Regions from separate parts of the Methylobacterium nigriterrae genome, predicted to be linked through region 1. Evidence: riboswitches for the same ligand, from Rfam matches in the RefSeq annotation. Region 1 holds a riboswitch; the other holds the start of a gene.
The links. A riboswitch is a leader RNA that binds a small molecule or an ion and turns the genes downstream of it on or off. The one in region 1 is predicted to bind cobalamin.
Positions count from the first base shown of each region.

Region 1 (5,784 bases):
CGTCCGCCGAGACCGCGCCGTCCGGCCGGCCGTCGGCGAGGCGCAGCAGCGGGCGGGCCGCGTCGGGGCCCGCCGTGTCTCCCACATGCATCTCGTAGCCGGCGAACGGCACGCCGTCCGGCAGGCTCGCGCCCGACACCGCCTCCAGGCGCTTGAGCGGCGTCATCACGGTCTCGACCTCGAGGAGGCCGAGGCCCGGCACGGTCCGGGGCGCGCCCTCGATGCCGTGCGGGTCGCTCAAGGAGCGCCCGAGCATCTGGTAGCCGCCGCACAGGCCGAGCACCCGGCCGCCCCGGCGCCGATGCGCCCGGATGTCGATGTCCCAGCCCTGCGCGCGCAGGACGTCGAGGTCGTCGATCGTGGTCTTCGAGCCCGGCAGCAGCACCAGCGCCGCGTCCCCGGGGATCGCCTCGCCGGGCCGTACCAGCACGACCGAGACGCCGGGCTCCGCCCGCAGCGGGTCGAGGTCGTCGAAATTCGCGATGCGCGGCAGCACCGGCACGGCGATTTTTCTCGAGCCGGAATCCGAGCCCTTCAGGCCGAGCACGTCCTCGGCCGGGAGCCTCGCCGCGTCGGGGAAATGCGGCACGAGCCCGAGCGCCTCCCAGCCGGTGCGGGCGGCGATGAGATCCATCCCGTCCGCGAACAGGCCCGGATCGCCCCGGAAGCGGTTGACGATGAAGCCCCGGATCAGGGCGGCATCCTCGGGGTCGATCACCGCCTGCGTGCCGACGAGGCTCGCGATGACGCCGCCGCGGTCGATGTCGCCGAGGAGCACCACGGGCGTGCCCGCCGCGCGGGCGAAGCCCATATTGGCGATGTCGCCCCGGCGCAGGTTGACCTCGGAGGCCGAGCCCGCCCCCTCGACGAGGACGAGGTCGGCCTCCCGCCCGAGCTGCGCGAAGCTCTGGAGCACCGCCTCGAGCAGGCGCGGCTTCCAGGCCTGGTAGTCGCGCGCCGTCACGGTCGCGACCATGCGGCCCTGCACCACGACCTGGGAACCGACCTCGCTCTGGGGCTTCAGCAGCACAGGGTTCATGTGGATCGAGGGCGCGACGCCCGCCGCCCGCGCCTGCAGCGCCTGCGCCCGCCCGATCTCGCCGCCATCCGGGGTGACGGCCGCGTTGTTCGACATGTTCTGCGGCTTGAACGGGCGCACCCGGAGGCCCCGCCGCGCGAAGGCCCGGGCGAGCCCGGCCACGATCAGCGACTTGCCGACGTCGGAGCCGGTGCCCTGGATCATCAGGGCGCGGGTCATGGGACGGGTCCCGGGCCGGCCAGGCGGGGGCGGGCCCCGACCGACCGGAGCGACGTGGGTCCGAATGTGCCGGACGGAGCGCGACGCGCCCCCTCTCCCGTGCGGGAGAGGGTCGGGGTGAGGGGTGCGACTTGTCCGGAAAGACCTGATCCCTCACCCGGTCCGCTCTCGCGGACTCGACCTCTCCCGCACGGGAGAGGTGGATCCGCGCCCGGTCCGGACCCGGCGATCCCCGGGGCCGGCCGGCTGCGGGCCGGCTCGCCGGCACCCATCAGAACTCGATCCCCGCCTGCGCCTTCACGCCGGCCGAGAAGTGGTGCTTGACGTTGCCCATCTCGGTGACGAGGTCGGCGGCCTCGATCAGGGCGGGCTTCGCGTTGCGGCCCGTGACGACGACGTGGAGGCCGGGGCGGCGGGCGCCAAGCGCGGCCAGCACGGCGTCGAGGTCGAGATAGTCGTAGCGCAGCGCGATGTTCAGCTCGTCGAGGACGAGAAGCCCGACCGTCCTGTCGGCCATCAGCTCCTCGGCCTTGACCCAGGCCGCCCGGCAGGCCGCGATGTCGCGCGCCCGGTCCTGCGTCTCCCAAGTGAAGCCCTCGCCCATCGTGTGCCAGGCGACGCGCTCCCCGAACGCCGCAAGGGCGTGGCGCTCGCCCGTGTCCCAGCCGCCCTTGATGAACTGCACGACGCCGACGCGGTGGCCGCGCCCGAGCGCCCGCAGCGCGAGGCCGAGCGCGGCCGTCGTCTTGCCCTTGCCGGGGCCCGTGTTGACGATGAGAAGGCCCTTCTCGATCGTCTTGGCGGCGACCTCGGCATCCTGCACCGCCTTGCGCCGCGCCATCTTCTCGCGGTGGCGGGCCTCGTCGTCCGGGCTCGGGGTCATGGGCTCCTCCGGGCGGTCATGGGCTCCTCCGGGCGTTCATGGGGTTCCTCCGGCCGGTTTCACGACGAGGGGCAGCCCCGCCACGGTGAGCACCACCCTGTCCGCCTGCGCGGCGAGGCGCTGGTGCAGGCGCCCGGCCTCGTCGCGGAAGCGGCGCGCGAGCGCGTTCTCGGGCACGATGCCGAGGCCGACCTCGTTGGCGACGAGCACCAGGGGGCCGGGCGCCGCCGCGCAGGCGGCGGCGAGCGCCTCGGCGGCGGCCGGAAGGTCGGTCTCGGCGAGCATCAGGTTGGTGAGCCAGAGCGTCAGGCAGTCGACCAGGACGGGACCGCGCCAGTCCCGCAGGGCGGCGGCGAGATCGACCGGCACGTCGCGGGTGACCCAGCCCTCCGGGCGGCGCTCCCGGTGGAGCGCGATGCGGGCGCGCATCTCCTCGTCCCAGGCCCGGGCGGTCGCGAGGTAGAGCCAGGGCGCGGCGTGCGCCTCGATCAGGGCCTCCGCATAGGCGCTCTTGCCCGAGCGCGCGCCGCCGAGCACCAGGGTCATCCGGGGTGGGGCCTGCCGCATGCGGGCTCCTTTGCCCCAAGGGACGCGGCCGGTCAAAGCGGCGGCCGGGGCGCCGATCGCGCCGGGTTGCGGGAAGCGAGGCCGCCGTCTCCCGGACGGGCCTGCACGGTCGCACGGCGCGAGGCGATCCCCTGATCCCACGCTTTGCGACGCGGCCCTCCTCCCCCGCAGATCTCGGGCCGGCCCGAGATCTGCCCTTGCCTGCCCGGACGAGAGATCTGGGCGAATCGCGAATCCTCCGCGTTGTGCGCGCCGCCGTGACAGGATAGAAGTCGCTCCGGACGGTGCCCCGGCGACGGGGTGAAAAGGGAATGCGGTGGGAGGTTCGCCTCGATGCCGCGGCTGCCCCCGCAACTGTGAGCGGTCAGCTCCTGCCAGACGGCCACCGGCGCGTGCCGGGAAGGCGGCAGGCGCGAGGACCCGCGAGCCAGGAGACCTGCCGTCCGCGGGACGATTCCTCGAACGCCGCCGGCGGGGCGGCCGGAGATTGACGATGTCGACGACCGTTCAGACCCTTGGTACCAGCACGGCCCGCGCGAACGAGGGCCTCTCGGCCGTCGTGATCGCCGCGCTTCTCGGCATCGGCCTCGTCTTCCTGGCCGGCTTCGCGCCCGCCTCGGCGCTCCACAACGCCGCGCACGATTTCCGGCACACGCAGAACTTTCCCTGCCACTGACCGCCCGGCGCGCAGGCTCCACGCCTCCATGATCATCCGGCTCCTGTCGGCGGCCCTCGTCGCCGGCTTCCTCGCGGCCGTCGTCGCGACGGGCCTGCAACTCGGCCTGACCTCGCCGCTCATCATCGCGGCCGAGCGCTACGAGGCGCAGGCCGAGACCCACGCGGCACGCGTCGCGCCTTGGACCCACGCGGCGCGCGTCGCGCCCGGCCTGCCGATCGTGCTCGCGCACGGTCACGGCGAGGACGGCCCTGCGCATGGCGGGTCCGGCGCCGCGCCCGCCTGGCAGCCGGGCCCCGGCCTGCCCCGCATGGCCTTCACGGGGCTCGCGACCCTGATCGGCGGGGTCGGCTACGCGCTGCTCCTCGGGGCGGCGATGCTGGCCTGCCGGCGCGAGCCCACGCCCGAGCGGGCGCTCGCCTTCGCGGTGGCGGGCTTCGCCGCGGCGGCGCTCGCCCCGGCGCTCGGCCTGCCGCCGGAACTGCCCGGCAGCGAGGCGGCCCCGCTCGCCGCCCGACAGGCCTGGTGGCTGATGACCGCGGCGGCGACCGCCATGGGCCTCTACCTCATCGCGATCCGGCGCGCCGGCATCGCGATCGTCGGGGGCCTCGTGCTGATCGTCGCCCCGCATCTCGCCGGCGCGCCGGAGGTCGGCGTCTCGCCCTCCGCCCTGCCGGCGGGGCTCGCCGCGCAGTTCGCCGCCCGCTCGCTCGCCGTCAGCTTCGTGTTCTGGGCCGTGATCGGGCTCGCCTTCGGCTGGGCCTGGCAGGTCTTCGGCCGCACCGCCCCGGCGCCCGCCCGTGCCTGAGGCCGCACCCGAGGACGTGGTGCTCTATGTCTGCACCACCTGCCGGGCCGAGGGCGACACCTCGGAGATCCGGGCCGGCGCGCGGCTCAGGGCGGCGCTGGACGCCCGCCTCGGCGCGGCGCCGGTGCCGGGCCTGCGGATCGAGCCGGTGGAGTGCCTCTCGGTCTGCAAGCGGCCCTGCACGGTCGCGGTCGCCTCGGCGGGCCGCTGGACCTACGTCTACGGCGACCTCGACCCGGAGAGCGCCGCCGAGACCCTGCTCGCCGGGCTCGGCCTCTATGCCGGCACGCCGGACGGCATCGTGCCCTGGCGGGCGCGGCCCGAGATCTTCAAGCGCGGCGTGGTCGCCCGCATCCCCCCGTTCCCGTCCCAGGCGGACGGGACCCTGCCTGAGGCCGCTGAGTGATGAGCATCGTCCAGAAGATCCCGTGCACCATCGTCACGGGCTTCCTCGGGGCCGGCAAGACGACGCTGGTGCGCCACCTGCTGGAGCAGGCGCGGGGGCGGCGCCTCGCGATCCTCGTCAACGAGTTCGGCGATGTCGGCTTCGACGGCTCGTTCCTGGCCGCCTGCGGGGTCGAGGGCTGCGGCGAGGACGCGATCGTGGAGCTGCCGAACGGCTGCATCTGCTGCACGGTGGCGGACGATTTCGTGCCGGCGCTGAACACGCTGCTCGGTCGCGCCGAGCCGCCCGAGCACATCCTGATCGAGACCTCGGGCCTTGCCCTGCCGAAGCCCCTCGTCCAGGCCTTCCAGTGGCCGGCGATCCGCTCGCGCGTCACGGTCGACGGCGTCGTCGCGGTGGTGGACGGCCCGGCGGTCGCCGCCGGCCTCTTCGCCGAGGACCCGGCAGCGCTCGCCGCCCAGCGTGCCGCGGATGCCAGCGTCGACCACGACAACCCGCTGGAAGAAGTGTTCGAGGACCAGCTCCTCTGCGCCGACCTCGTGGTGCTCAACAAGTCCGACCTCCTCGACGCGGACGCGCGCGCCGGGGTGCGGGCCGAGGTGGAGCGCCAGCTTCCCCGCGCCGTGAAGGTGGTGGAGACCGCCCACGGCGCGATCGACCCGCGCGTGCTGCTCGGGCTCGGCGCGGCGGCCGAGGACGACCTCGACGCCCGCCCCTCGCACCACGGCGAGGGCGAGGACCACGACCACGACGATTTCGAGACGGTCGCCCTGCCGGTCCGCCCGGCCGTCGCGGCGGCCGACCTCGCGGCGCGGGTCGAGCGGGCGGCCGAGACCGCGGGCGTGCTGCGCATCAAGGGCTTCGCCGAGGTCGAGGGCAAGCCGATGCGGCTCGTGGTGCAGGGCGTGGGCCGGCGCGTCGCCCACCATTTCGACCGGCCCTGGCGGCCGGGCGAGGCCCGCGACGGCCGCCTCGTGGTGATCGGCCTCAAGGGCTTCGACCGGAACGCCGTCGCGGCGGCGCTGGCGGGATGATATAGGACGCCATGCACCTCCTGCGCGTCGACACGGTCTCCCTCGACGAGGGCGAGGCGGCGGTCGATCTCGGGCAGGCGCCGGGCGACATCGTCGTCCTGTCCTTCACCGATTCGGACCTCGCCGGCCTCGCGGAGGCGCAGGGCGCGCTG
Region 1 covers NZ_JBAWTG010000005.1:84,726-90,509, forward strand. The annotation lists gene WDW90_RS05360 (cobyric acid synthase) at 1-1,258, opposite strand, end outside; gene cobO (cob(I)yrinic acid a,c-diamide adenosyltransferase) at 1,530-2,141, opposite strand; gene cobU (bifunctional adenosylcobinamide kinase/adenosylcobinamide-phosphate guanylyltransferase) at 2,178-2,708, opposite strand; cobalamin riboswitch at 2,974-3,166, shown strand; gene WDW90_RS05375 (CbtB domain-containing protein) at 3,202-3,384, shown strand; gene WDW90_RS05380 (CbtA family protein) at 3,413-4,192, shown strand; gene WDW90_RS05385 (DUF1636 family protein) at 4,185-4,598, shown strand; gene cobW (cobalamin biosynthesis protein CobW) at 4,598-5,632, shown strand; gene cobN (cobaltochelatase subunit CobN) at 5,644-5,784, shown strand, end outside.

Region 2 (5,624 bases), on a different contig from region 1:
AGATTGCGAGGTCGTTGGGGGTAGATGCTGCGAACGATATTTATTCAAAAGTTCAAGTAGGTGTCACGTTCAAGCGGCCCGTTGTCGCGGCTGAGATATGGGTTAGAGCCGTTGAACAACGGCTTTCCGAATCGGGTCCGCTGCCATCAGGAAATCGAGAGCTGATAAGAGGATATTTCGGAGGGGTGCACAATGAAGATTGTGAGGTAGACCAGCAAATATCGAAAATAATAACTACCAAGACGTTGAGGGCTGTCTCTAAGCTTTTCGAATAAGCCGAGGAAGATTCGAATGACCGAAACTGTAGCGCGCTCCTTGAGCGCGGACGGGAGCGGCTTGCCTGATGATGTAATCATCGGCGCCGAAGGTATCTCTATCGCCATCTACGGCGAGGAGGCAGGCCAGCGTGAAACGAACGTCCGGCGGATCTATCATGCTCTCGCGAAAGGAGACTTGCCCCACTTCAAGCTCGGTGGGCGGGTTCACGCTAGACGCTCCACCATTATGGCTTGGATCGAGAAGCAGGAGCGCGCAGCATGACGAGCCCTCGTCTTGGCACCGCTCGCGGCGACCTCACGGTTTACGACGGTCGCGTGCTCATCGGTTTCATCCGAAGCTCTGGAGGCGCTGTCTATGCCTACGACAGCGATGGATCGTGCGTCGGCACCTTTACCGACCGCAAAGCGGCCCAGATCGCCCTCAGCGCCCGTTCGGCGGCGAACGGGAGGGGAGCATGACCGCCAACCTGCCGGAAGCCTCTGACCTTGCAAGCGTCGCGGGGCGGTTGATTAATGCCGAGAAGGATTGGCAGCCGCATGGGCCACTTATCAAGCCATGCCACATTGATCGTATTCGGGGCAGATCGTTTGAAGAAAGTGTCGAACACGCCCCGAAATGCCGGTGGGAGGTAGATAGCGCATCATGACCGCCCTCGTCCTCCCCTTCCCGCGCTCGCGAGATCGCGGCTTCATCCTCCGCCACGCCGGGATTATGGCGGGGGCCTCAACCACGCGGAAGGCAGAGGGGCATCTTCAACGACAGCTCACCATTCAGCACGAGACCTTGGTGCGCCGAGGCGTTGCGCCGGTGATGGTGGATGCCGAACTCCGGACAATTGAGAACAACATCCGGGCCGCTCGCTGGCGGTTCCTGTTGGCACCCGGAGGTGCTGCGTGACCGAGAACTCGCGCACTTGCCGAGGCATCGACGCCACCGGACGTTCGACAAAGACCTTTCGGGACCCCCGCTTCCGCAAGCAAAACCATCCGCCCGCTGGCCAGCCTTTCGTCTGGCTCACAAAGGAGATCCTTGAGAGCTTTGCGTGGCGGGCAGCAAGCCAGAATGCGAGACTGCTGATTGACCGTGTGTGCGTGGAGCACATGGCCCATGCTGGAACGCGCAACGGCGCTCTGCCGGTCACCTACGACAATTTCGAGCACTTTGGGATCCGACGCGGGTCGATCGCCAGCGCAATAGCAGAGGTTGACGCAATCGGACTGGTGAAAGTGGCTAAGATAGGTGAGCGCGGGTGGGGAGGTTTTAGGGGCCGAGCAACGCTGTTCCGGCTTGCTTGGCTGCCCACAGCCACTGGCGAATCCCCTTGCAGCAAGTGGCGACGCTTTGAGAGCTTAGAGGAAGCTCGTCGGGTCGGTGAGGCTGCAAAGCGGTCGATAAATGAGCGCCATGCTCCGCGAAAGCCGAAAGAAATGCCTCCGATTAAGAGAGTGGTTGTTGTCCGGTGAAAGGTTTTGCCTAGTGACGCTAGCGATACTGACACCAGTGACGCTACCGTCACTGCCGCCAGTGACGCGGGCGACACTTCTGTGTCCAGTGACGCTAGCGTTACTTCTATCTATATCTTCGGGGTAAGCGGGCCAGCGAACAGCGCAACGTGTCCGGCTTCCGATATCCAGACCGCGCGGCAGACCGCGGTTACTGCAGCTGTTTCGTCAGGGTGCGCAGCGGTGCTCTGGCAGTTCGTGGCCGAGCGCGTGAGCCGTTGCGGGCATCCCGCTCATCGCGCGTCGCGGTCGCGTGCGGCTCAGACCTTAATCCGCTCTCGCGCGTCTGGATGTCTAGAAACAGCTGTCGCGGCTGGCACAGGAATGGGGCGTGCAACTCGGGATGACGTTCCTCGAGGGCACCAGCATCCGCGCGCATCAGGAGGCAGCGGGAGCCCGCCGAAAGGGGGCACGCAAGTCACCCCTAACTGATCCGTGAGGCTGGAGCACCGGCAAACCGCTAACTGTGCAATGCCTTCTGCACGCCGATCTCATTCTCCATCGGCAGGCCGAACAGATCGCTTTGGAAGACATGGCTGACCTCGCCGCCGCCGAGCACACGCTGGTCGAGCTGGTGGAACTGGTCGCCGTTCACCGGATCGGTGAGGAAGTAGGTGAAGTCGTTGAACAGGTTCATCCCATAGCGGATCACGTAGGCGTTCGCCCGGGTGATCCCGGTCTCGTCCGTCTGGCTCCAGCGCCCCGACAAGGAGAAGCGACCAGTATCGCCGCCATCGCTCGGGTTCAGCGTGCCGAAGCGGCCGATCAGGCCGTCCGAGACCGCGCGCTCCGCGATCTGGTTCGTCGCGTTCCACTTGGCCCAGTAGGCCATGCCGGTGAGCGCGAAGCCGTCGGTGGCCGTGCCCTGGCTGTAGCGGACAACGCCGTTGAGCTTGCCCAAGCGGTCGGGCACTGCCCAGGGCCCGTCATAGACCTGCGCCTCACCGGCCACGAGCAGGTGGCCCTCGCCCAGCGGCGCCGAGGCGATCGAGAGCGCGCGCTTGTAGCCGAAGGAGCCGATCGAGGTGAGCGCGACGTTCCGCTCGACCGTGTCGAGATAGTCGATCCGCACCGAGCCCGCGGCGGCGAAGTCGCCGTCGCGCACGAAGTAAGGCCCTTTGTGGAACTCGACCGCGCCGACGAGTTCGGGGATCAGGAAGTTGATGTCGGCGTAGCCCTGGGCGTGGGCGTTCGTGCGCATGTTGACCGGCATGCCGTCGACGTGGATGGCGATGTCGGTGCCGTGGTCGAGGTTGAAGCCGCGCAGGAAGAACTGGTTGGCTTTGCCTTCGCCCGAATGCTGGGTGACGATGAGACCCGGCACCGCTTCCAGCACCTCGCCCGGGCGGGTGACGGGCCGGTTGTTGACCTGGGCGCCCGTGATCACGCCGGCGCTGGCGGCTTCCACGGGGCGGAGACTGCCGCCGATGCCGGTCACGCCGCCGACATAGCCCGGGCTGGCGACAGGCCCCGTGGCGGGGAGCGCTAGGGCATCAGCCGCAACGGAGATCTCGGCGAGCGTCGCTTCTGAGGCCGCAGGTTGCGCTAGGACTGGCAACGGGGTGAGCGAGACGGAGCCGGCGCACGCCATGGCGACAAGGCTTCTCTGCGCGGGCGAAGAGCGGAATGGGGACACGGGAGGTAGGCCTCGGGCAACGGCAGTGGCACGTCACCGCGAACGAGGTCGATCCTTTCGCAAGGGTTGCGCCATCCCGACACCTGCCAGGGCACCCCGCCCAGCATGTTCCGCGTGTGACCACGGCTGACGGCAGGTCTCCTGGCTCGCGGGTCGCTGCCCTCTCACCGTCTTCCCGGATGAGGCCCATCCAGTGACACAGGTGGCGGAAGGCTCGCCGCTCACAGTTGCGGGGGCAGCCGCGGATTCAGGATCAAACCCTCACCGCGTTCCCTTTTGATCCCCAAGGGGAACCGTCATTCCAACCCTTACAGCCGCGATAATCACGGTCAACGCCGCCTGCATTGTCCCGTGCCGTGTGTGCCATGATGGTGACATCGCGGACCATGCCCTGCTGGCACGCAGCCTACCAGCGCCACTCGCGCATTGGGTTTTGCGGAACGCGCTCGCTATGGATCCACCTGTCGACATCCGCCACGATTAGGCCGCGAGTTGCTGGACTGCGGCGCGGGCTGATGTGAGTGCCTGGACCTTGTTGTGCTCGCCTGCCGCAAGGCCCTCGGCCAAGACGAACTCGGGATCGGGGATGCCCATGAAGGCGAAAATCGTCCGCAGGTAGCTCTCGGCATGCTCAGCCGAAACGGCTGCGGTCTCCGGGCCGTAGAAGCCGCCGCGAGCCAGGGCCACGATTACACGCTTGCCACTGGCCAAACCCTCTGGTCCGTTCGCACCGTAGCGGAAGGTCTTGCCGGGTACCGCCAGACGGTCGAGCCACGCCTTGAGCTGCGACGGGATGGTGAAGTTGTACATCGGGGCGCCGACGACCACCGTGTCGGCGGCAATGAACTCCTCCAACATCCGGTCGCTCACGTCGCGGGCGGCCTGCGCAGCAGCATCAAGCGGCCCCGCCACGGCGGAGAGGGGATGAGCGCTCGGCAGTGTCGCCGGCGTGAGATGCGGTAGATCCTCGGAAGCAAGGTCGCGGTAGGTCACCTCGGCTTCGGTACCCTTCGTGATCCTTTGGACGATCAGGGCGGAGAGCTCGCGCGAGACCGAGCCGGCGCCGAGGATGCTCGTGTCGATGTGCAGCAGTTTCATATCAGAACTCGGTTCCCCTTTGTGACCGCTTCATGATATGGGCTTCCCCAAGCGTCGCAAGACGGCACAGGAATGATACCACGGTCACATGGAAGTAACCGGCCCTATAAATCGCCATACGCCTGAGTGCATGAAAGTATCGCAGGTGCTATCGCGCGTCGGCGACAAGTGGAGTGTACTTATCATCATGATTCTACGCGGACGTTCTTGCCGCTTCAGCGAGTTGAAGCGCGGTGTTGATGGCATCTCGCAGCGGATGCTGACGTTGACACTGCGCAACCTTGAGCGGGACGGCCTCGTGAGCCGGACGGTGACACCATCGATCCCACCGCGAGTGGACTACGAATTGACGGAGATGGGCCACTCGTTGGCAGAGCCGGTGCAGGCGCTCGGGACATGGGCCTTCCAGCACATGGTGCAGATCAATGCGGCGCAGGCCCGCTACGATGCTCAAGAGGATAGATCTTGAACCTGGGCGCGGTGTGGGTGACCGCTGAGGCGTTCCAGTAGGGCTTGCTCTATCGGACCTGAGCAGGGGCGGGGCGCCGCTCGCAGGTTGGGCGTTACGGAACCGATGCAGGGGCGGGACCGCTCAACCCTGGTCTGCGTCGAAGTAGCGACCCTCGTGGTCAAGGTGCAGGTAGTTCGGGTTGAACAGCGACACCACCTGGAGCGCGGACATCTCCGGGATCGTGAGGCGGCGGTCCTTCAGCAGGATGAGGCCGGAGCTGCGTAATTCCTGTAGCACGCGGTTGACGTGCACGTTCGACAGGCCTGTCGCGTCGGCCAGATCCGCCTGCGTCAGTGGCAAGCTGCAGCTGTTATGCTCGACCAGCCCGACCGCGCGCAGCCGGATGAACGGCTCACACAGGAGATGCCCAACCCGTTCCAGGCCGATGCGCTGGCCGAGGTTGACCGTCCACTCCCGCACGATCGCGACGCCGACCAGAGCCTCCCACCAGAAGGCTCGGGCAATCCGCGGGTGCTCGCCGGTGAGGCGCAAGAGCGCGTCCTGATGGATCTCGGCCAGCTTGACCGGCGTGAGGGTGCCGATGGAGTGATCCATCTCGCGCAGCGCGAAGGCTTGGATGTCGAAGAGATCGCCGGGT
Region 2 covers NZ_JBAWTG010000075.1:17,094-22,717, forward strand. The annotation lists gene WDW90_RS25780 (hypothetical protein) at 1-275, shown strand, start outside; gene WDW90_RS25785 (DNA-binding protein) at 292-540, shown strand; gene WDW90_RS25790 (hypothetical protein) at 537-737, shown strand; gene WDW90_RS25795 (hypothetical protein) at 734-925, shown strand; gene WDW90_RS25800 (DUF6074 family protein) at 922-1,176, shown strand; partial or broken gene WDW90_RS25805 (TonB-dependent receptor plug domain-containing protein) at 2,260-3,372, opposite strand; cobalamin riboswitch at 3,532-3,730, opposite strand; gene WDW90_RS25810 (FMN-dependent NADH-azoreductase) at 3,898-4,515, opposite strand; gene WDW90_RS25815 (winged helix-turn-helix transcriptional regulator) at 4,604-4,984, shown strand; partial or broken gene WDW90_RS25820 (Crp/Fnr family transcriptional regulator) at 5,108-5,624, opposite strand, start outside.
Region 2: another riboswitch for cobalamin. It lies ahead of WDW90_RS25805 (TonB-dependent receptor plug domain-containing protein); the one in region 1 lies ahead of WDW90_RS05375 (CbtB domain-containing protein).